Regions from separate parts of the Pseudomonas sp. AC211 genome, predicted to be linked through region 2. Evidence: riboswitches for the same ligand, from Rfam matches in the RefSeq annotation. Region 2 holds a riboswitch; each other region holds the start of a gene.
The links. A riboswitch is a leader RNA that binds a small molecule or an ion and turns the genes downstream of it on or off. The one in region 2 is predicted to bind cobalamin.
Positions count from the first base shown of each region.

Region 1: it holds a riboswitch for cobalamin, as region 2 does, so the genes downstream of both, cobO (cob(I)yrinic acid a,c-diamide adenosyltransferase) here and ACZZZP_RS01925 (TonB-dependent receptor domain-containing protein) in region 2, are expected to answer to the same signal.
Region 3: it holds a riboswitch for cobalamin, as region 2 does, so the genes downstream of both, ACZZZP_RS23820 (CbtB domain-containing protein) here and ACZZZP_RS01925 (TonB-dependent receptor domain-containing protein) in region 2, are expected to answer to the same signal.

Region 1 covers NZ_OZ409830.1:2,368,842-2,371,092, reverse strand. Annotated here, with positions in the region: gene ACZZZP_RS11230 (methyl-accepting chemotaxis protein) at 1-366, opposite strand, end outside; cobalamin riboswitch at 592-829, shown strand; gene cobO (cob(I)yrinic acid a,c-diamide adenosyltransferase) at 979-1,590, shown strand; gene ACZZZP_RS11220 (cobyrinate a,c-diamide synthase) at 1,590-2,251, shown strand, end outside.
Region 2 covers NZ_OZ409830.1:381,747-383,997, forward strand. Annotated here, with positions in the region: partial or broken gene ACZZZP_RS01925 (TonB-dependent receptor domain-containing protein) at 1-885, opposite strand, end outside; cobalamin riboswitch at 975-1,207, opposite strand; gene ACZZZP_RS01930 (hypothetical protein) at 1,289-1,597, opposite strand; partial or broken gene ACZZZP_RS01935 (methyl-accepting chemotaxis protein) at 1,659-1,961, opposite strand.
Region 3 covers NZ_OZ409830.1:5,120,048-5,122,298, forward strand. Annotated here, with positions in the region: gene cobW (cobalamin biosynthesis protein CobW) at 1-401, opposite strand, end outside; cobalamin riboswitch at 513-720, opposite strand; cobalamin riboswitch at 834-1,010, shown strand; gene ACZZZP_RS23820 (CbtB domain-containing protein) at 1,121-1,306, shown strand; gene ACZZZP_RS23825 (CbtA family protein) at 1,350-2,069, shown strand; gene ACZZZP_RS23830 (cobalamin biosynthesis protein) at 2,153-2,251, shown strand, end outside.

The DNA of each region.
Region 1 (2,251 bases), 2.0 Mb from region 2:
GCGGTTGTCGCTGGCGGCGTGAAAGGCGCTGGTCACTTCGTCGAGGCGCGCGTTGGCGGTGCGCAGGCTGTCGCCGATGCCGTTGTTGCCGAGCACGCTTTCGGAACGGTTGAGGGTTTGTTGCAGGCGGTCGACCAGGCTGGCGAAGCGGTCGAAGAGGGCGCTGACGTTGCTGCCCAGCAATTGGCGCACCTGGCCAAGGTTGTCGTTCCAGGTGGGCAACAGCGCGGTGAGCAGCGGTTGGTTGTCCAGGGTCGGCGCGGTTTCTTCAACGTAAACCGGCTCGGCTGCTGCCGCCTTGCGCGGTCTAACAAACACGCCGGCCAAGGCGGTAACGGCCAGACCGGAGCCGGCCAACCACGGCATGGACACGCCCAGGCCAACCAGGCTGATGACAACTCCAAGGTAAAGCGCGCAATAGGCCAACACGGCAAATTCCCGACCAGGTTCAAGGTGGGCGAACTATAGGCAGCCGCGCACAAGCGAAAAATCGGGGCACCCCCTACAGGCTTTGTAGGGGTTTCCCCCTATACAGAAGTGCGCCGAGTTGGCGCCCCCCGCCGAATTGACGCTCAACCTGCAACCCTCTAACCTGCCACCCTCGCTTCAGGTGCCGCCATTTGGCGGTGAAACAGGGAAGTCGGTCCCGCTTGTTTTGCACGTGTTGCGCGTACAAAAGAAACGGCACAAGCCGACGCTGCCCCCGCAACGGTAATTGAGCTGAACACCGCACTAGCCACTGTGTAGAACACGGGAAGGCGCGCTGTTCTGTTGGCCATCACTGGCCGCGCTCATTAGCCCGGAGACCGGCCTGTCGCAGTACCACGGCATTGCGGAGGGCTTTGTCTGGCGTCGGGTGATTGCCTGCAATCCCTGCGTCTGCCGTTCTCCGCTAGCCTCAACCACGCCAATGAAAAGCCACTGCCGCGCGCTGGGTTTCATGGCCTGGACAATTGATGTTGAAGAGCTGAGACCGCAATGAGCGAATCCGCAGAACGCGACGCCCGCCACAAAGCGCGCATGGCCCGCAAAAAAGCCCTTATCGACGAGAAAATCGCCCAGGCCCAGAACGAATACGGCCTGCTGCTGGTGCACACCGGCAATGGCAAAGGCAAAAGCAGCTCAGCCTTTGGCATGGTGGCGCGGGCCTTGGGCCATGGCATGAAAGTGGGCGTGGTGCAGTTCATCAAAGGCGCGGCCAGCACGGGCGAAGAACGCTTCTTCCGCCGCTTCCCCGAAGAAGTCAGCTACCACGTGATGGGCGAGGGCTACACCTGGGACACCCAGGACCGCCAGCGCGATATCGACAAAGCAGTCGCCGCCTGGGCCGTTGCCAAAGACATGCTCAACGACCCGGCCATCGGCCTGGTGGTGCTGGATGAGCTGAACATCGCCCTCAAACACAACTACCTCGACCTCGACACCGTGCTTGCCGATATCGGCGGCCGTCCGGAATTTCAGCACGTGGTCGCCACCGGCCGTGGCGCACCGCCTGCGCTGATTGAAGCCGCCGACACCGTGACCGAAATGGCCATGGTCAAGCACGCGTTCAAATCCGGCGTGAAAGCCCAGGCCGGGGTGGAGTTCTAATGCAAAGCCACGCATGCCCGGCGCTGTTGATCGCCGCACCGGCGTCCGGCCAGGGCAAAACCACCGTCACCGCCGCCCTGGCGCGCTTGCACACACGCCAAGGCAAACGGGTTCGGGTATTCAAATGCGGGCCGGACTTTCTCGACCCCATGATTCTCGCCCGCGCCAGCGGTGCGCCGGTGTACCAGCTGGATTTGTGGATGGTCGGCGAAGCGGAAAGCCGTCGCCTGCTCTGGGAAGCCGCCGCCGAGGCCGACCTGATTCTGATTGAAGGCGTCATGGGCCTGTTCGACGGCACGCCATCGGCCGCCGATTTGGCCCGTCACTTCGGCGTGCCGGTGTTGGCGCTGATCGACGGTTCAGGCATGGCGCAAACCTTCGGCGCCATGGCTCACGGCATGGCCACGTACCAGGCCGACCTGCCGTTCTCCGGCGTGCTCGCCAACCGCACCGGCAGCGCCCGGCATGGCGAAATTCTGCGCGACTGCCTGCCGCCTGCCATCAAATGGTACGGCGCCTTGCCGCGCAGCGCCGCGATTGAACTGCCGAGCCGGCACCTGGGCCTGGTGCAAGCCGAAGAGCTGGAAGACCTGGACGCCCGTCTGGACGCCGCCGCCGACGCCCTGGCCGCCAGCGCCGACACCACGTTGCCGGCGCCCGT
Region 2 (2,251 bases):
GACTTCCCAGCGACTGCTCCAGAGGTCGTTGAACTGCGCGTCGACAAAACCGCTGGCGCTGCTGAGGGTGAAGTCGGTGTAAGGCTGCTGCGGATAGCTGAGGAAGGTGCTCATGTCGAAGCGACCGAACGGGTTGTCGTACTCGTTGCGGCCGCGTTGGTCCAGCAGGCTGACGCCGCCTTCGACGCGCTCGTTGAATTGGTGGCTGAGGTTGAAGCTCAAGGCTTTGTTGCGGTAGGCGTCGTGGTCGCTGTCGGAATCGTAGGACTGGCCGGTGCGGTCGCTGCCGGCGGTTTCGTCGAGGCTGCCGTTGAGGCTGAAGCGCGTCTGTTCATCGCCGCCACTGAGGCCCAGGCTGCGCTGCCAGCTTTGGTGACTTCCGGCGCTCACGGCCAGGCGCGGTTGCAGGCCGCTGTCGCCGCGACGGGTGAAAATCTGCACCACGCCGCCAATGGCATCGCTGCCATACAAGGCCGAGCGCGAGCCGCGTACCACCTCGATGCGTTCGATTTGTTCGAGGCTTAAAACCTGCAGACTGGCGCCGCCATCGGAGGCCGAACCGATGCGTTGGCCGTCCACCAGAATCAGGCTTTGGGTGTTGCTGCTGCCACGTATAAACAGTGAGGTGTTGCTGCCGCGCCCGCCGTTCTGCACCAGTTGCACGCCAGGCACGCGGGTGAGTAGGTCGGTGATAGAGCGCGGCTGTAGGCGTTCAATGTCAGCGCGGGTGAACACCGTGGCAGCAGCGGTGGCTTGGGCTAACGGCTCGGCGTTGCGGCCGGAGGTGATGACCATTTCTTGCAGCTTCAGCGCTTGGTCAGTGCTTTGCGCCTGCACCATAACGGGCAGCAGCACAGCGGGCAGGGCGAAATGCAGGTATTTCATGGAGTATTCCTCAAAAGATTTTTGAGGAGGGCATGGGCAAGCGTGGCGCTTGAAGGCGCCTGCGCTTGATGGTGCTGCCCTCCGCAACACCAGTCGATTCCATGCAGGCCGGTCTCCGGGCTCTCGACTGAAAGGGCATCCTTTCCTGCCGCGATCACCTTCCCAGGTACAACCCAGTGGTGTGTCGATCGGGCATGCAGCGTGGCTGCGGTCGATTACCGTTGCAGGGGGCAGCGCCGGGATGGCTCCTATGGAGCGCACCGGCTTCCCGTTTAACGCCGGGCTCGTGTGAGCCGGACGCACCTGCGTGGATAAACGCCGCGCACCGTAGCGGTGGCGGCGGGGTGGGTCAAGCGGCGGGGGATCGGTGGGAGAGGCTTCGGCCTTGCTTGCGACGTACCGGTTATGCGCTTGGGTCTGCCTGTCCAAGCCGGCTGGCGGCTTTGTGCAGGTCGAGCACCAAGCGCTCCAGGGCGCGGGCGGCGAGCTGGGTCTGGTTCGCGGCCTCGGCGCTTTGGCCGGCGCCCGAGCTGATGGTTTGCGCTTGCAGATTGGCGGCTTGAGCTTGGTCGCGCTGCGATTGCATGGCGCGGCTGATTTCGCCGATCTGCATTTGCATGCCCGCCACCTCCTCATGAATGCGCTGCAACGCCTGGTTCGCCTGCGTGGCTTGGTCAACGCTGGTGCCAACGCTGGTTTGGCATTGCTGCATCGAAGCCGACGGCCTGCACGGCTTGCTGACGCATGCTGTGCAGGCTCTGGGCGATGGCGTGCGTGGCCTCGGCGGTGCGCTGGGCGAGGTTGCGCACTTCCTCGGCGACCACGGCAAAGCCACGTCCCGACTCGCCGGCGCGCGCGGCTTCAATGGCGGCGTTGAGCGCCAACAGGTTGGTTTGTTCGGCGATGCCGCGAATGGTTTCGCTGATGCTCTGCACCGCCACCGTGTGTTGGCTCAGGCCTTCGATAGTGCGGGTGGCATCGCTGACCAGGCTGGCCAGGCGGCTGATTTGTTCGGTGGTTTGCTGCACCACGCTGGCGCCTTCCTTGGCCAGTTGCAGCGCTTGTTGCAGAGGCATGTTCGCTGCCCAGGATGTGCTCAGTCATGGCGCTGATGCTGTGACTGACTCCTTGGGTGGCTTCGGCCGTCGCTTGGGCGGCGCTGTTCTGATGGTTCGCACACAGGCTGACGGTGCTGGAGGTCTGGTTGAGTGCAGCACTGGTGTGGTGCAGCGCACTGCCGGCAGAGACGATGCTCTGCATGGTGTCGTCCATTTTGTCGACGAAACTGTTCACCCAGCCCGCCAGCGAACCGGTTTCATCGGCTTGCAAATGGTTGGCGCTGAAGCGATTGCTCAGCGGCGCGCCG
Region 3 (2,251 bases), 4.7 Mb from region 2:
ATCACCGCATCAACGGTGCAGGCGTTGCGAATTTCCGGCCAGTTGAAGGCCTGCACCAATGGCTTGGGCAGGGCCAGGCCCGAGGTTTCGATAAGAATTTGGTCCAAGTCACCGCGCCGCGCTACCAACTCGCGCATCACCGGGAAGAATTCCTCTTGCACCGTGCAGCACAGGCAGCCGTTGGCCAGCTCGTAAACGCGGCCGTTGGCTTCTTCTTCGGTGCAGCCGATGGTGCATTGCTTGAGGATTTCACCGTCGATACCCAGCTCGCCAAACTCATTGACGATCACCGCAATGCGGCGGCCTTCGGCGTTGTCGAGCATATGGCGCAGCAGCGTGGTTTTGCCGGCGCCGAGGAAGCCGGTGACGATGGTGACGGGGAGTTTGGCCAAGCTTTTCATCGAATGCAGCCCTGTTGGATACGCGCGAAATCGGATCGGCGGGCGGCTGCGACGGCTACAGCGAGCAGAGCGCTCACCGCAGAATTCGCCACCGGATCACCCCGCCCGGTTGTCGTGAATAGGTTCGAGGCAGGTCTCCTGGCTCACGACATGGCCCTTGATGCGGGCCGCTTTCCTCGCCTTCCCGCGCGTGGCAGTGGCACTGGAAGAAAGCCGGTCGTTTACAGTTGCGGGGGCAGCCGCGGCCTGGCTGTTCAGCGCACCGCGTTCCTCTTAGCTCTGGCGCAAATGCGCCGAGACCTCGAAGCGAGCAAGGCTACGCAGTGGTGGGGGATGGGTCAAATTCGATGAGGTCCGATCATCCAGCTTCTGGACATGGAAGCCTGCACGGGCGAGGCACGTCAGCGTTGACCTTTGCCGATGAAAATGGTGTTCTAGCGCGCTGTTTCAGGTGTCTTGCGTCGTCGTGCGCAAGGTGAAACGGGAAGTCGGTGCGCGCTCTGGTCGGTTCTGGAGCAGTTAGTCCGACGCTGCCCCCGCAACGGTAGGCGTGTGTTGAAACCCTTCAGCCATGCGAGCCCGGAGACCGGCCTGAATTCATACCAGTAGGCAAAACCCGCGGTGGGCGGGCGCAAGCCGGAAGTCTGAATGCGCTCGCATTCGGCTCCTCGTGCGTTCCCTTCTGCTACGTTTTCATTTCCAGTTCAGAGGGAACGGTCATGTCCAGTAGCACCCTTACTCATTCTGCCGAGGCCAGTGCCTCGCTTTCTCAGCGTCTCGTGGTCGCCATCGGCGCCGGCCTGTTGGGCGCGTTGCTGGTGTATTTCGCCGGTTTCTCCCATGTCGAGGCGGTACACAACGCTGCTCACGACACCCGCCACAGTGCCGCGTTTCCGTGCCACTAATTTCTGTGCCACCAAGTGTGCGTGCGACTGAAGAGACCGCGAAATGATTAAGCGTATTGCGCAAACCGCCGGGTTTGCCGGGCTACTGGGTGCCCTGTTTCTGACCCTGTTGCAAAGCTTCTGGGTGGCGCCGCTGATTCTTCAGGGCGAAACCTTTGAAAGCGCTGAGCCGGCTATGGCGCAGGCCGCACCTGCCGAGCACAGCCATGAGCCGGGCGCCGCCGCCCATTCCCATGAACACAGCAGCGAAGCGTGGTCGCCGCAAGACGGCTGGCAGCGCGTGGCGTCGACCACGGGCGCCAATCTGGTGGTGGCCGTTGGTTTCGCGCTGATGTTGGCGGGCTTGTTCACCCTGCGCGCGCCGGGTCGTACCCGTGACGGTTTGTTCTGGGGCCTGGCCGGTTTCGCTACCTTTTCGCTGGCGCCCTCGCTCGGTCTGCCGCCTGAATTGCCAGGCACCGCCGCCGCTGATTTGCAGCTGCGTCAGTACTGGTGGATCGGCACCGCAACCGCGACCGCCGTGGGCCTGGCCTTTTTGGTATTCGCCCGCCACTGGGCGGTGAAAGTGATCGGCGCTGTGTTGCTGGTGGTGCCACACGTCATCGGCGCGCCGCAGCCTGAGGTGCATTCGAGCCTGGCACCCGAGGCGCTGGAGCATCAGTTCATCTGGGCCTCGCTGATTACCAACGCGTTGTTCTGGTCGGCCCTGGGCTTGCTGAGCGCCTGGCTGTATCGCCGGTTTGCGGGCAAGAGCGCGGTGTAACCCCCTCGTTCATGCTGCGCAAGAACCCGCTGAAGGGCATGCTCTCAGCGGGTTTTTTCTTACGTATTCAGGCGTTTTTCTCTGTGCCTATCGTTGCGCCTTTTATCGCTGGAATCGGATGCCGCGCGGGTTGTAGCGAGGCTGAACTTCGTCAGTTGCTGGAACACACGCTGAGCGCGCAC